Regions from separate parts of the Nocardiopsis sp. iso_186 genome, predicted to be linked through region 1. Evidence: predicted binding sites of a transcription regulator. Region 1 holds the regulator's gene; the other holds the start of a gene.
The links. Region 1 encodes HspR, which represses chaperone genes until heat shock. Its sites were predicted from a motif close to ANTTGAGTCNNNNNGACTCAANT; they were not measured.
Positions count from the first base shown of each region.

Region 1 (6,660 bases):
GGATGGTGTTGCGGAAATCCACCTGGCGCCCCTGGCCGTCGGTCAACCGGCCGTCGTCCAGTACCTGGAGCAGGGTGTCGAAGACCTCGATGTGTGCTTTCTCCACCTCGTCCAGCAGCACGACCGTGTAGGGCCTGCGCCGGACCGCTTCGGTGAGCTGACCGCCCTCCTCGTAGCCGACGTAGCCGGGAGGCGCCCCGACCAGCCGTGCCACCGAGTGTTTCTCGGAGTACTCGCTCATGTCGATGCGCACGATCGCGCGCTCGTCGTCGAACAGGAACTCCGCCAGAGCCTTGGCCAGCTCGGTCTTTCCCACACCGGTGGGACCGAGGAACAGGAAGGAACCCGTGGGCCGGTCGGGGTCGGAGATCCCGGCGCGGGCACGGCGTACGGCGTCGGAGACCGCGGCGACCGCCTTGGCCTGCCCGATCAACCGTTGGCCCAGCTCCTCCTCCATCCGCAGCAGCTTGGAGGTCTCGCCCTCCAGGAGTCGCCCCACGGGGATGCCGGTCCAGGAGGAGACGACCTCGGCGACATCGTCTGCGCCGACCTCGTCCTTGACCATGGCGGACTGGTCGCGCTCGACCTCGTCCTCCTCCGCGGCCTCCTCCAACTGGCGCTCCAGTTGCGGGATCTCGCCGTACATCAGCCGGGACGCCTCCTCGAAGGCTCCGTCGCGCTGCGCGCGTTCGGCCTGGCCGCGTAGGGCGTCCAACCGCTCCTTGAGCTCACCGACCCGGTTCAGGCCCGCCTTCTCCTGCTCCCAGCGCGCGATCAGGCCGTTGAGATGCTCCTGTTTGTCGGCGAGGTCAGCGCGCAAGCGCTCCAGCCGGTGCAGGGACGCGGAGTCGGACTCCTTCTCCAGCGCCAGCTCCTCCATCTTGAGCCGGTCCACGGCACGTTGGAGCTCGTCGATCTCCACCGGGCGGGAGTCGATCTCCATGCGCAGCCGGGAGGCCGCCTCGTCGATCAGGTCGATGGCTTTGTCGGGCAGGAACCGCGCCGTTATGTAGCGGTCGGACAGTGTTGCCGCCGCGACCAGTGCGGAGTCGGCGATCTGCACCTTGTGGTGGGCCTCGTAGCGGCTCTTCAACCCCCGCAGGATCGCAATCGTGTCGGCTGCCGAAGGCTCACCCACCATGACCTGCTGGAACCGTCGCTCAAGCGCCGGATCCTTCTCGATGCGCTCGCGGTACTCGTCCAGGGTGGTGGCACCCACCATGCGCAGCTCGCCTCTGGCCAGCATCGGCTTGAGCATGTTGCCCGCGTCCATGGCACCCTCGGCGGCACCCGCGCCCACGACCGTGTGCAGCTCGTCGATGAAGGTGATGACCTGCCCGTTGCTCTCCTTGATCTCGTTGAGGACGGCCTTCAGCCGTTCCTCGAACTCGCCCCGGTATTTCGCGCCGGCCACCATCGCGGCGAGGTCGAGTGAGATGAGCCGCTTGTCGCGCAGAGACTCGGGGACGTCCCCGGCGACGATGCGCTGGGCCAGGCCCTCGACGACCGCGGTCTTGCCCACCCCGGGTTCGCCGATGAGAACCGGGTTGTTCTTGGTGCGTCGCGACAGGACCTGGATGACCCGCCTGATCTCGGAGTCGCGCCCGATCACCGGGTCCAACTCGCCTGCCCGGGCCCGCTCGGTGAGGTTGACGCCGTACTTCTCCAGGGACTGGTACGTCTCCTCCGGATTTTCTGAGGTGACCTTGGCGTGCCCGCGAACCCGCTCGAACGCCTCCAGCAGCGCTTCGGGGGTGGCCCCCGACTCGCGCAGCAGTGTCGCGGCCGTCCCGCCGTCGGTGGCCAGCCCCACGAGCAGGTGCTCGGTGGAGACGAACGCGTCCTCCAACTGCTCGGCGCGCTGGGCCGCGGTGTTCAGTGACACGATCAGCTGACGCGAACTGCCCGGCGTGCTCAGACTCGTGCCAGACGCCTTGGGCAGGCCCGCGATGGCTTCTTCGACCTGTGCGTTCAATACCGCAGGGTCCACTCCGACCTCTTTGAGGAGCGGCCGGATGACCCCCTCGGACTGGTTGACCAGTGCGACGAGCAGATGGACCGGCTCGACCTGCGGACTGCCGTCCGTGGTCGCGCGCCGGATCGCCCCCGACAGCGCTTCCTGGCTCTTCTTGGTGAACTTGTACTCCACGGCTCTTGCGCCCCCTTCTGGTGAAACACGAGAACAGTCGGATCAGTGCCTGTGGTCCGGCACGTCCCCGAGCCTCGGGGCCGTGACCAGGGCCTACTGCTCGGGGGGGTGGGTGTTGAAGATGGTGAGCCGGGTGCGGCGCACCAGCTCGCCGCCCGGGGCGTCCGGGCGTGCGACCCCGGCGGCCCGCCGCACTGCCGCACGCGCCGCCTCCATCTCGTTGTGGAGATGGAACAGGTGCTCGCGCAACTCGGTGACCTCGCGCTGTAGCTCCAGGATGCGTTTGATCCCGGCGAGGTTGATGCCCTCCACCTGGGACAGCCGCTGTACCTCCCGCAACTGCTGGATGTCGCGCATCGAGTAGCGCCGTCCACGTCCGGACGCCCGGCCCGGTGAGACCAGACCGAGCCGGTCGTACTGCCGAAGGGTCTGCGGGTGCAGCCCGGACAGCTCCGCCGCCACCGAGATGACATAGACCGGAGTGTCATCGCCGAACGCGGGAGTGGTCATGGCTCTTACGCCCCCTTAGCCCGCGCTTCGAGGTCGCTGCGCGGGTCCTGGTCGGCTGTGGCGGTGCGGAACTGCTCCAGGGCTTGCCGAGCCTCACTGCTGAGGTTCTGCGGGACCGCGACCTCGATGGTGACCAGCATGTCGCCGACCGTGCCGTCGCGTCGCTGGGCACCCTTGCCGCGGACCCGGAGCGTGCGCCCGTTGGGTGTGCCCTGGGGAATCTTGACGGTGACAGGGAAACCGTTCATCGTCGGGACGCGGACGTCCGCGCCGAGTACCGCCTCGGGGAAGGTCACCGGGACGGTGATGGTCAGATTGTCACCGGACTTGCCGAACACCGGGTGCGGCTGCACATGTACCACCACGAATAGGTCTCCGGCCGGGCCGCCTCGTTCGCCCGGCGCGCCCTTGCCCTTGATGCGGATCTTCTGGCCGTCGGACACGCCTGCCGGGATCCGGGCCTGAATCGTGCGGGTGCTCTTGCCGCGTCCGCTGCCGTGGCAGGTGGTGCACGGGTCGTTGACGACGAGTCCGCGCCCCCGGCACTCGCTGCACGGCTCCGACAGGGAGAAGCCGCCCAGGTTCTTGTTCTCGTGCCCGGTCCCCGAGCACTTGGGGCAGACCCGCGGCGCACTGCCGTCCTTGGCCCCGGTGCCCCGGCAGGTCGGGCAGGAAGTCTCGGAGGTCAGATGGAACGACCGGGTCACCCCGTTGGCGGCCTCCGCGAAGGTCAGCTTCGCCTCGGTCTCCACGTCCGCGCCGCGTCTGGCCTGGGTCGTCAACCGGCCTCCGCGTCCGCCGAACAGGCCCCCGAACAGGTCGCTCAGCCGCTCGCCGCCTGCGCCGCCGGCACCACCCGGGGTTCCCTGGCCGAACAGGTCACCGAGGTTGAAGTCGCCGGCCCCGCCGCCGCCATTGGGGCGGTAGGCCCCGCCGAACATGGAACGGGCGTCGTCGTACTCCTTGCGGCGTTTCTCGTCGGACAGGACGCTGTACGCCTCGGAGATCTCCTTGAAGGTCTTCTCCGCCGCGGCGTCGCTCTTGTTGGCGTCGGGGTGGTACTTACGGGCGAGCTTGCGGTAGGACGACTTGATCTCGTCAGCCGTGGCCGTCTTTGAGACTCCGAGGACCTTGTAAAAGTCCTTCTCCAGGTAGTCCTTGGTGCTCATCGACGCCTGCTTCTCCCTGTGCTCGTCCGTTGTGTCTGCATCCCCCGCCGATCCCGGCCGCCAAGGGCCGGATCCGCCGTGTTCGGCGGAAGGCCGGGGGCGGTGCCGCGGTTTCGGCCGCACCGCCCCCGGTTCACTACTGCTCGCCCTCGGCCGGGGCCTCGGCCTCGGCGGGTGAGGGCGTCTCGGCCGCGGGCTGCGGCGCGGGCGCATCGTCACCCGGCCCGGCCACGACCACGCGGGCCGGTCGGATGATGCGCTCACCGATGAGGTAACCGGGCTGGAACACTTCCAGGACGGTGGGCACGCTCACGCCGGGGGAGGGGACCATGGTCAGGGCCTCGTGCACGTTCGGGTCGAACTCGTCGCCCTGCTCCGCGTACTTCTTCAACCCCAACTTGGTCACCAGCGACTCCAGCGACTCGCCGACCGACTTGAACCCGCCGTTCAGCTCGTCGTGGGAGCGGGCCCGCCCGATGTCGTCCAGGATCGGCAGCAGCTCGCCCAGGACCTGGGCCAGCGCCTGCTCCCGCACGACCACCCGGTCGCGCTCGACCCGCTTGCGGTAGTTGACGTACTCCGCCTGCAACCGCTTCAGGTCGTTCGTGCGCTCGGTGAGTTCCTCCCGCAGCGACGACAGTTCCGTGTCGTCGAGCGCGGGAACCTCCTCTGCGACTACGGGTTCCGCAGCGTCGTCCGGCTCTGCCTCGGGCGCCGCAGTCGGCTCCTCGGCAGGCTCCGGGGTACGCAGCTCACCGGTTTCGGGGTCGATGCGCCGCTTGTCGCGGATCACCGGGCCCTGCTGTTCGTTGCCGTTCTCGTTCTCCGGCACCGCCATTTAGCTACGCCTCCTCTTCGACTGGCCGCGGACTTCAGGCGTTGCCTTCGCGCTTGGGCTGCTCCTCGTCAACGATCTCGGCGTCCACGACGTCGTTGTCGTCGGCGGAGGCGTTCGGGCCCGGGGCGTCCGCGGAGTCGCCGCTCTGCTGGTTCTGGCTGTAGATCGCGGAACCGATCTTCTGGCTGGAAAGCGCGACCTTCTCGCTCGCGGAGCGGATGGCGTCGATGTCGGAGCCTTCGAGAGCCTTCTTCAGCTCGGCGACGGCCTCCTGGGTCTCGGTCTTGACCTCGGCCGGGATCTTGTCGTCGTTGTCGGCGATGACCTTCTCGGTCTGGTAGACCAGCGACTCGGCGTTGTTGCGGACCTCGGCGTCCTCACGGCGCTTGCGGTCTTCGTCGGCGTACTGCTCGGCGTCGCGGATCATCTGGTCGATGTCCTCCTTCGGCAGGGCGGACCCGCCGGAGATGGTCACCGACTGCTCCTTGCCCGTGCCCAGGTCCTTGGCCGTGACGTTGACGATGCCGTTGGCGTCGATGTCGAAGGCGACCTCGACCTGCGGGACACCGCGCGGCGCCGGGGGCAGGCCGGTGAGGTCGAAGACCCCGAGGCGGCGGTTGTCCCGGGCGAACTCGCGCTCGCCCTGGTAGACCTGGATCTGCACGGAAGGCTGGTTGTCGTCGGCGGTCGTGAAGATCTCCGAGCGCTTGGTCGGGATGGCCGTGTTGCGCTCGATGAGCTTGGTGAACACGCCGCCCTTGGTCTCGATGCCCAGCGACAGCGGGGTCACGTCGAGCAGCAGGACGTCCTTGACGTCGCCCTTGAGCACGCCGGCCTGAAGGGCCGCGCCGATGGCCACGACCTCGTCGGGGTTGACGCCCTTGTTGGGCTCCTTGCCGCCGGTCAGCTCCTTGACCAGGTTCACGACGGCCGGCATACGGGTGGAACCGCCGACCAGGACCACGTGGTCGATCTTGTTGACGCCGATGCTGGCGTCCCGGATGACCTGCTGGAACGGAGCCTTGGTGCGCTCAAGGAGGTCGGAGGTGAGGCGCTGGAACTCGGCTCGGCTGAGCTTCTCGTCCAGGTGCAGCGGGCCCTCGGCCGACGCCGTGATGTAGGGGAGGTTGATCGAGGTCTCGCTGGAGCTGGACAGCTCGATCTTGGCCTTCTCGGCGGCCTCGCGCAGACGCTGGAGCGCCATCTTGTCCTTGGCCAGGTTGACGCCGTTGCTGTTCTTGAACCGCTCGACCAGCCAGTTGACGACGGCCTGGTCCCAGTCGTCGCCGCCGAGGTGGTTGTCGCCGTGGGTGGCCTTGACCTCGACCACGCCGTCGCCGACGTCCAGCAGTGAGACGTCGAAGGTGCCGCCGCCCAGGTCGAAGACCAGGATGGTGGCTTCCTCCTCCTTCTCCAGGTGGTAGGCCAGCGCGGCGGAGGTGGGCTCGTTGATGATGCGCAGGACGTTGAGGCCCGCGATCTTGCCCGCGTCCTTGGTGGCCTGGCGCTCGGAGTCGCTGAAGTAGGCCGGGACGGTGATGACCGCGTCGGTGACCTCTTCGCCCAGGTACGCCTCGGCGTCGCGCTTGAGCTTTTGCAGAACGAAGGCGCTGATCTGCTGGGGGTTGAAGGTCTTGTCGTCGATCTCGACGGTCCAGTCGGTGCCGATGTGGCGCTTGACCGAGCGGATGGTCCGGTTGACGTTGGTCACCGCCTGACGCTTGGCCACCTCGCCGACGAGGACCTCGCCGTTCTTCGCGAAGGCTACGACGGACGGGGTCGTCCGGGCGCCTTCGGCGTTGGCGATAACCGTGGGCTCGCCGCCCTCCAGGACCGAGACGACCGAGTTCGTCGTACCCAGGTCGATGCCGACCGCACGTGCCATGAGTGCATCCTCCGTGAAAGTTGAGTCGTACTAGCGCAATATTGCTTCGGGATCTGCTTGCTGTCAAATCAGTTGAGTCGGGTCGGCTCAACTTTCCTTGCATGAAGGA
Region 1 is NZ_CM149670.1:5,188,109-5,194,768, reverse strand. It holds gene clpB (ATP-dependent chaperone ClpB) at 1-2,149, opposite strand, end outside; gene AC0VYP_RS22570 (heat shock protein transcriptional repressor HspR) at 2,243-2,659, opposite strand; gene dnaJ (molecular chaperone DnaJ) at 2,665-3,828, opposite strand; gene grpE (nucleotide exchange factor GrpE) at 3,965-4,666, opposite strand; gene dnaK (molecular chaperone DnaK) at 4,701-6,551, opposite strand.

Region 2 (6,660 bases), 1.4 Mb from region 1:
CCCACCCAGTTCTGGCCGGTGCCGTCCGAAAACGACAACAGACCGGTCCGGAAGGCCGGGTACACCAAACCCAGTAGCAACAGAATTACTGCCGGACCCAAAAAGAGGGCGGCTTGCCACCACTCGTGCTTGCTCTTGGGGCCGCGGTCGATGAAGAAGAGCAGGCCGCCGATGACTCCGAGGAATGTGGCGACGGCAATGAGTAACCAGACGAGCTTGGGAAGCTCGTTCAGAATGGAGAAGCCCATCCTGTCCCTTCCGTGAATCGGGGCTGTCCGGGGGCCGCTCCCGACAGGAGCGGCGCCCAGACAACCGTCTCCGTTAGGAGGGCCAGGAGTTCTCGATGTAGTCGAGCGTGGTCGTGGTCTCCTCGCCGTTGATCCAGTTGGTCATACCCCGCCAGAACGTTCCCGTCCCCACCGCGGCCGGCATCAGGTCGCTGCCGTCGAAACGGAACACGGTTTCGGGGTCGCGCAGGATTTCGGCCCCCAGCCGGTCGGTGGGTGTTTCGAGGGTGTCCAGGTCGAGTTCCTGGTGAGCCGAGAACCATGCGCCTTCGGCGGCGCGTCGGTCGGCGTAGTCGGCGGTGGCCAGGTACTCGCGGACCGCTACGACCTCGGGCCGGTCGGCGAACGCGCCGACGAACTCGCCGCCGCCCATGACGGGGGTGCCGTCCGCGGGGTTGACCGGCGGAAGGTTGAAGGCGAAGACATCGCCGTCCTCGGCGACCGTGGTGTCCTCGGGCCACTGTGCGGCGTAGAAGGAGCCCATCAGGTACATGCCGCAGTCACCGTCCAGGATCGGCATGCCTGCGTCCTGGAAGGAGGTCGTGGCGATGCTCTGGACGCTGCCGTAGCCGCCGTTGACGTAGTCCTCGTTGCGCAGGATCTCGTCGGCCCTGCCGAAGGCCGAGGTGATCTTGTCGTCGTTGAAGGGGATCTCGTGCTCGACCCACTGGTCGTAGACGTCGGGGCCGCCGTCGCGCAGGATCACGTTCTCGATCCAGTCGGTGGCCGGCCAGCCGGTGGCGTCACCGGATTCGATGCCGACGCACCAGGGCTTGGTGCCGTCGTCGGCGATGGCGTCGCTGACCTTGATCAGGTCGTCCCAGGTCTCGGGGACCTCGTGGCCGTTCTCGCTGAAGAAGCTGGGGGAGTACCAGACGAAAGACTTGAAGTTGGCGCCCAGCGGGGTGCCGTACAGCTGGCCGTTGACGGTGGCGTAGTTCAGCCAGTCCTCGCTCCAACCGGTCTCGGCCAGTTCCTTGACGCTGTCGGGTGCGGGGACAGCGGAGCCGGCCTCGACGAAGCGCTTGAGCAGCCCGGGCTGGGGGAACAGCGCGATGTCGGGGGCATTGCCGCCGTCCACCTTCACCTGGACCTGGGCCTCGAACTCGCCGCTGCCCTCGTACTGGATGTTGATCCCGGTGCAGTCGGCGAACTGCTGCCAGGACCGCTCCATCCGTTCGGCCTCCTCGTCGCGGATGGAGGCGTAGATCTCGACACTGCCTTCGTTCCCCTGCCACTGGGAGAAGGCCTCGCATTCGGGGGACTCCGGGTCGGCTGCCTGCGTTCCACCTCCTTCCAGATACGAGCACCCGCTGGCGAGGAAGGCCAGCGAGAGCGTTGCCGCGATCGCGCTGCGGTTTCTCTGGGACATCGGCATTCACGTACCTCCAGGAACGCTTGACCAAAGGTGTAGACCAAGGCCTCGTGAGCTTTGATGCAAGTAGTTTTGCTGGTGAAAGTCCACACATTTGCCGCCTCATCGGCGTAACGGTTTTGTCACGTGGGGGGAGTGCCTGTTAAGCGACGGTTTCGCCCTCAAGTACAGCCGTGATGGCGTGATCGCTCACGGCGAACACGCGTCATGGAACAAAACTCGACTCTTCTTTATTGAGTCTTAGTGACTCAAGAAGGAGGGTCCGATGAGTGACACGAAGTCCGGCGTGACGTTGCCCGTCCTGCCGCTTGACGACGACGTTGTTCTTCCCGGCATGGTCGTACCGGTTGACATTTCCGAGGCCGAGGTCAGTGCCGCGATCGAGGCGGCTCAGGCGGTGGAGTCCGCAGGGAAGGGGGCCGCGGGGCGTGCCGGGGGCAAACCGCGGGTGCTGATCGTGCCGCGGGTGGACGGCTCCTACACCGGCGTGGGTACCGTGGCGCTGATCGAGCAGGTCGGGCGCACCCCTGACGGAGACCCGGCCGCCGCATTGCGCGGCGTGGTCCGGGCGCGGGTCGGCGGCGTCACCACCGCTCCCGCGACCGCTGTCGGCCGGTCGTCGGGCGACGTGCTGTGGGTGGACGCGACCACCCACGACGACGCCGCCCCGGAAGGCGGCTATCCGGGCCGGGTCCAGGAGCTCGCCCGCGAGTACAAGACCCTGCTCACCACCTACCTGCAAAAGCGTGGCGCCTGGCAGATCCTGGACGGCGTCCAACAGATCGACGACGCCGGACTGCTCGCCGACCGTGGTGGCTACTCCCCGTTCCTCAAGACCGCCCAGAAGCTGGAGCTCCTGGAGACCTACGACGTTTCCGAGCGGCTGGGGCTGCTGGTCGAGTGGACCCGTGCCTACCTGGCCGAACTGGATGTCTCCGAGACCATCAACAAGGACGTCCAGGAGGGGGTGGACAAGCAGCAGCGCGAGTTCCTGCTGAGGCGCCAGATGGAGGCCGTGCGCAAGGAACTCAACGAGCTGTCGGGCAAGCCGGGCAGCGAGGAGGAGGACTACCGCGGACGCGTCGAGGCGGCTGCGCTGCCCGAACACGTCGCGAAGGCTGCCCTCGCCGAGGTGGACAAGCTGGAGCGGGCCGGTGACTCCTCGCCGGAGGCGGGCTGGATCCGCACCTGGCTCGACACCGTCCTGGACATGCCCTGGAACGAGCGCACCACCGACGCCTACGGCATAGGCGAGGCGCGTGGTGTTCTCGACGCCGACCACTCCGGCCTGGACGACGTCAAGGACCGCATCATCGAGTACCTGGCGGTGCGCAAGCGCCGCGAGGAGAAGGGGCTGGGCGTCATCGGCGGTCGGCGCAGTGGTGCGGTGCTCGCCCTGGTGGGGCCGCCCGGAGTCGGCAAGACCTCGCTCGGTGAGAGCGTGGCGCGTGCCATGGGTCGCTCCTTCACCCGGGTCGCCCTCGGCGGGGTGCGCGACGAGGCCGAGATCCGTGGCCACCGCCGGACCTACGTCGGCGCGCTCCCGGGCCGGATCGTGCGGGCCGTCAAGGAGGCCGGGACGATGAACCCGGTCGTGCTGTTGGACGAGATCGACAAGGTCGGCAGCGACTACCGGGGAGACCCCAGCGCAGCACTGCTGGAGGTGCTCGACCCCGCGCAGAACCACACCTTCCGCGACCACTATCTGGAGGTCAACCTCGACCTCTCCGACGTGGTCTTCCTCGCCACGGCGAACGCCCTGGACACGATCCCCGGCCCGCTGCTGGACCGGATGGAACTGGTGGAGCTGGACGGCTACACCGAGGACGAGAAGGTCGTCATCGCCCGGGACCACCTGCTGCCCCGTCAGCTGGAGAAGGCCGGCCTGGACGCCTCCGAGGCCGCGCTCACCGAGGACGCGCTGCGTCTGATCGCGGGGGAGTACACCCGGGAGGCGGGGGTGCGCTCGCTGGAGCGCTCCATCGCCCGTGTGCTGCGCAAGGCAGCGGCCTCCGTCGCACTGGGTGAGCGGGAGCTGCCGCTCACCGTTGACGCCGCAGACCTGCCCGACTACATCGGCAGGCCGCGCCACACACCCGAGTCCGCCGAGCGGGTGTCCGTCCCCGGTGTCGCCACCGGGCTTGCGGTGACCGGGGCGGGCGGTGACGTGCTCTTCGTCGAGGCGTCGCTGGCCGACGCCGAATCGGGGGCCAGCGGACTGTCGCTGACCGGTCAGCTCGGCGACGTCATGAAGGAGTCCGCGCAGATCGCGCTGTCCTATCTGCGATCACGCGGTGCCGAGCTGGAACTTCCGGTCGGTGACCTCAAGGAACGGGGGGTGCACATCCACGTTCCTGCGGGAGCGATCCCCAAGGACGGCCCCAGCGCGGGCGTCACGATGACGACGGCCTTGGCTTCCCTGCTCTCGGGGCGTCCAGCTCGCTCGGACGTGGCGATGACCGGAGAGGTCTCCCTGACGGGCCGGGTGCTGCCGATCGGCGGGGTCAAGCAGAAGCTGCTCGCCGCGCATCGGGCGGGCATCGGCACGGTGCTCATCCCGGCACGCAACGAGCCCGATCTGGACGATGTGCCCGATGAGGTGCTGGAGCAGCTCACTGTCCACCCGGTCAGCGACGTGCGGGAGGTACTCGCCCTCGCGCTGGAGCCCGCGCACAGCACGCAGACGGTTGCGGTGCAAGAGGGGTCAGGAGCAGCAGCCTCCGCGTGATGGACCGACGGCTCTCCGGCCCCGGAGGTGCTCTCCGAGGACGCGTGGCCGCTGCCGAGCGAGTGGACGCCGGGCCGCCGGGCAATCCGGCGGCCCGGCCGTCGTAGGACCGATGGCTGTGTCGAACCGTTCACCACGACCGAGGAGCACCCCGTCCGCGCCGAACCGCGCCGCACGTCGGCGGAGCCGTAGTAGCGGGCTCGACGGCCCGCACGTCCCGGAGGCGGCCGGTGGTGACGGAACCGCTCGGCCCGGACAAGGCCAGCCCCGACGGCCTGCCGTCGGCGGCCGGTCCTCCCGCCTCACCGCGTACAGCGATCGGGCAGCCGAAGCGGGGTCGCCGGTCGGGTGCCCGCCACGAGGGGAGCGGCGGTCTCCCATAAATTGGAGGGATGACCACCGCTCACGACACCGACCCAGCCCTGCACGTCGCCCTGATCGGCTACGGCAAGGGCGGCGAGGTGTTCCACGCCCCGCTCATCGACGCCACCCCCGGGCTGCGGCTCTCGGCCGTGGTCACCGGCAACGACGAACGTGCGTCCGCTGTGCGCGACCGCTATCCCCGCACCGAGGTGATCGCCTCTGCGCAGGAGCTGTGGAAGCGTGCGGGTGAGTTCGAGATCGCCGTTGTCACCACGCCCAACGAGACCCACGCGCCGCTGGCGCGGGCAGCCCTGGACGCAGGGCTCGCCGTGGTCGTGGACAAGCCCTTCGCGCTCAGCCCGGTCGAGGCACGCGACCTCGCCGACCACGCGCAGCGTCTGGAACAGGTCCTCACGGTCTTTCAGAACCGCCGTTGGGACAGCGACTTCCTGACCCTGTGGCAACTCATCGAACACGGCGAGCTCGGCCGAGTCCATAGGTTCGAGTCCCGGTTCGACCGCTGGCGTCCCCGGCCCAAGGGGTCCTGGCGCGAGAGCGGCCGGGTCGAACAGGGAGCCGGCCTCCTCTACGACCTGGGGGCACACCTCATCGATCAGGCGGTCAACCTGTTCGGCCCGGTCGCCACCGTCTACGCCGAACTCGACTCCCGTCGTCCCGGTGTCGGCTCCGACGACGACACCTTCCTCGCCCTCACCCACCGCGGGGGCGTCCGGTCCCACCTGTGGATGAGCGCACTGGCGGCTCAGCTCGGCCCGCGCTTTCGGGTCCTGGGCGACCGCGCGGCGTTCACCGTCCACGGCCTTGACGGCCAGGAGGCCCGCCTGGGCGCCGGTGAGCGCCCGGGTGGACCGGACTGGGGGCGGGAGCCCGAGTCCGCTTGGGGGCTGCTCGGGGCGGAGGGCGACGCCAAGCCCGTTCCCAGCGAGCGCGGCGACTACCCGGCTTTCTACGCGGGGGTGCGCGACTCGGTGGGCGAGGGGGAGCCATTGCCCGTGGAACTCCACGAGGTGGTGCACGGCCTGGACGTGATCGAGGCGGCTTTGCGCAGTGCCCGTACCGGTCAGGTCGTCCAGGTACGGGAGGGCTGATCCACAACGGGCGGGCTCACCCCAGGCCCTCGGCCAGCAGGCGCGGCCCCTCGTTGATCACGAAGGACCGGAAGGCCGCCACCGCCGGGGTCTCGGTCTGGCCGATGCGTCGCACCAGGCCGATCGTGCGGTGGGCGCCGGGAGTGTCGATCGCCAGTTCCGCGGTCCCCGGCAGCAGGCCGTGCGGGTGGGCCGGCAGCACCGCCACGCCCAGCCCGGCCGCCACCAGACCGCGGACGGTGTGGGTCTCGTCACCCTCGAAGGCCACCTGGGGTTCGAACCCTGCCCGGTGGCACAGCTCGTCGGTGAGGTGGCGCAGGCCGCGACCGTGCTTGAGCGCGATCAGGGGTTCGGTCGCCACCACGGTGAAACCGACCCGGTCGCGCTGGGCCAGTGGATGGGAGTCCGGGACCACCAGTCGCAACGGCTGACGGTGCAGCATGTGCTCCTCCAGGTCGGGCTCCCCGGGCAGAGGAGAGGTCAGCGCCACGTCCACCGACCCCTCGCGCAGTCGTCCGACCGACGCCGCCCACACGTCCTGGAACAGTGTGAAGCGCGCTTCGGGGTAGCGCTGGCGGAACCCGCGGATCAGTGCGGGCACCACCTCGGCTCCCAGGGTCGGGAGGAAGGCCAGGGTGACCGTCGTCGCCGTTGCCTCGGCCACTTCGCGTCCGCCCGCTGCCAAGGCGTTGAGAGCGCGCCGCGCGTGTGGGAGGAGAACCGCTCCCGCCCTGGTCAGGCGTACCCCGCGTCCGGTTCGTTCGACGAGGACCACCCCCAGCTCCTCCTGGAGCCGGG
Region 2 is NZ_CM149670.1:1,027,607-1,034,266, forward strand. It holds gene AC0VYP_RS04670 (carbohydrate ABC transporter permease) at 1-248, opposite strand, end outside; gene AC0VYP_RS04675 (ABC transporter substrate-binding protein) at 322-1,659, opposite strand; gene lon (endopeptidase La) at 1,928-4,390, shown strand; gene AC0VYP_RS04685 (Gfo/Idh/MocA family oxidoreductase) at 4,783-5,862, shown strand; gene AC0VYP_RS04690 (LysR family transcriptional regulator) at 5,879-6,660, opposite strand, start outside.
Region 2: the regulator HspR is predicted to act here: its motif matches at 1,894-1,916, upstream of lon (endopeptidase La).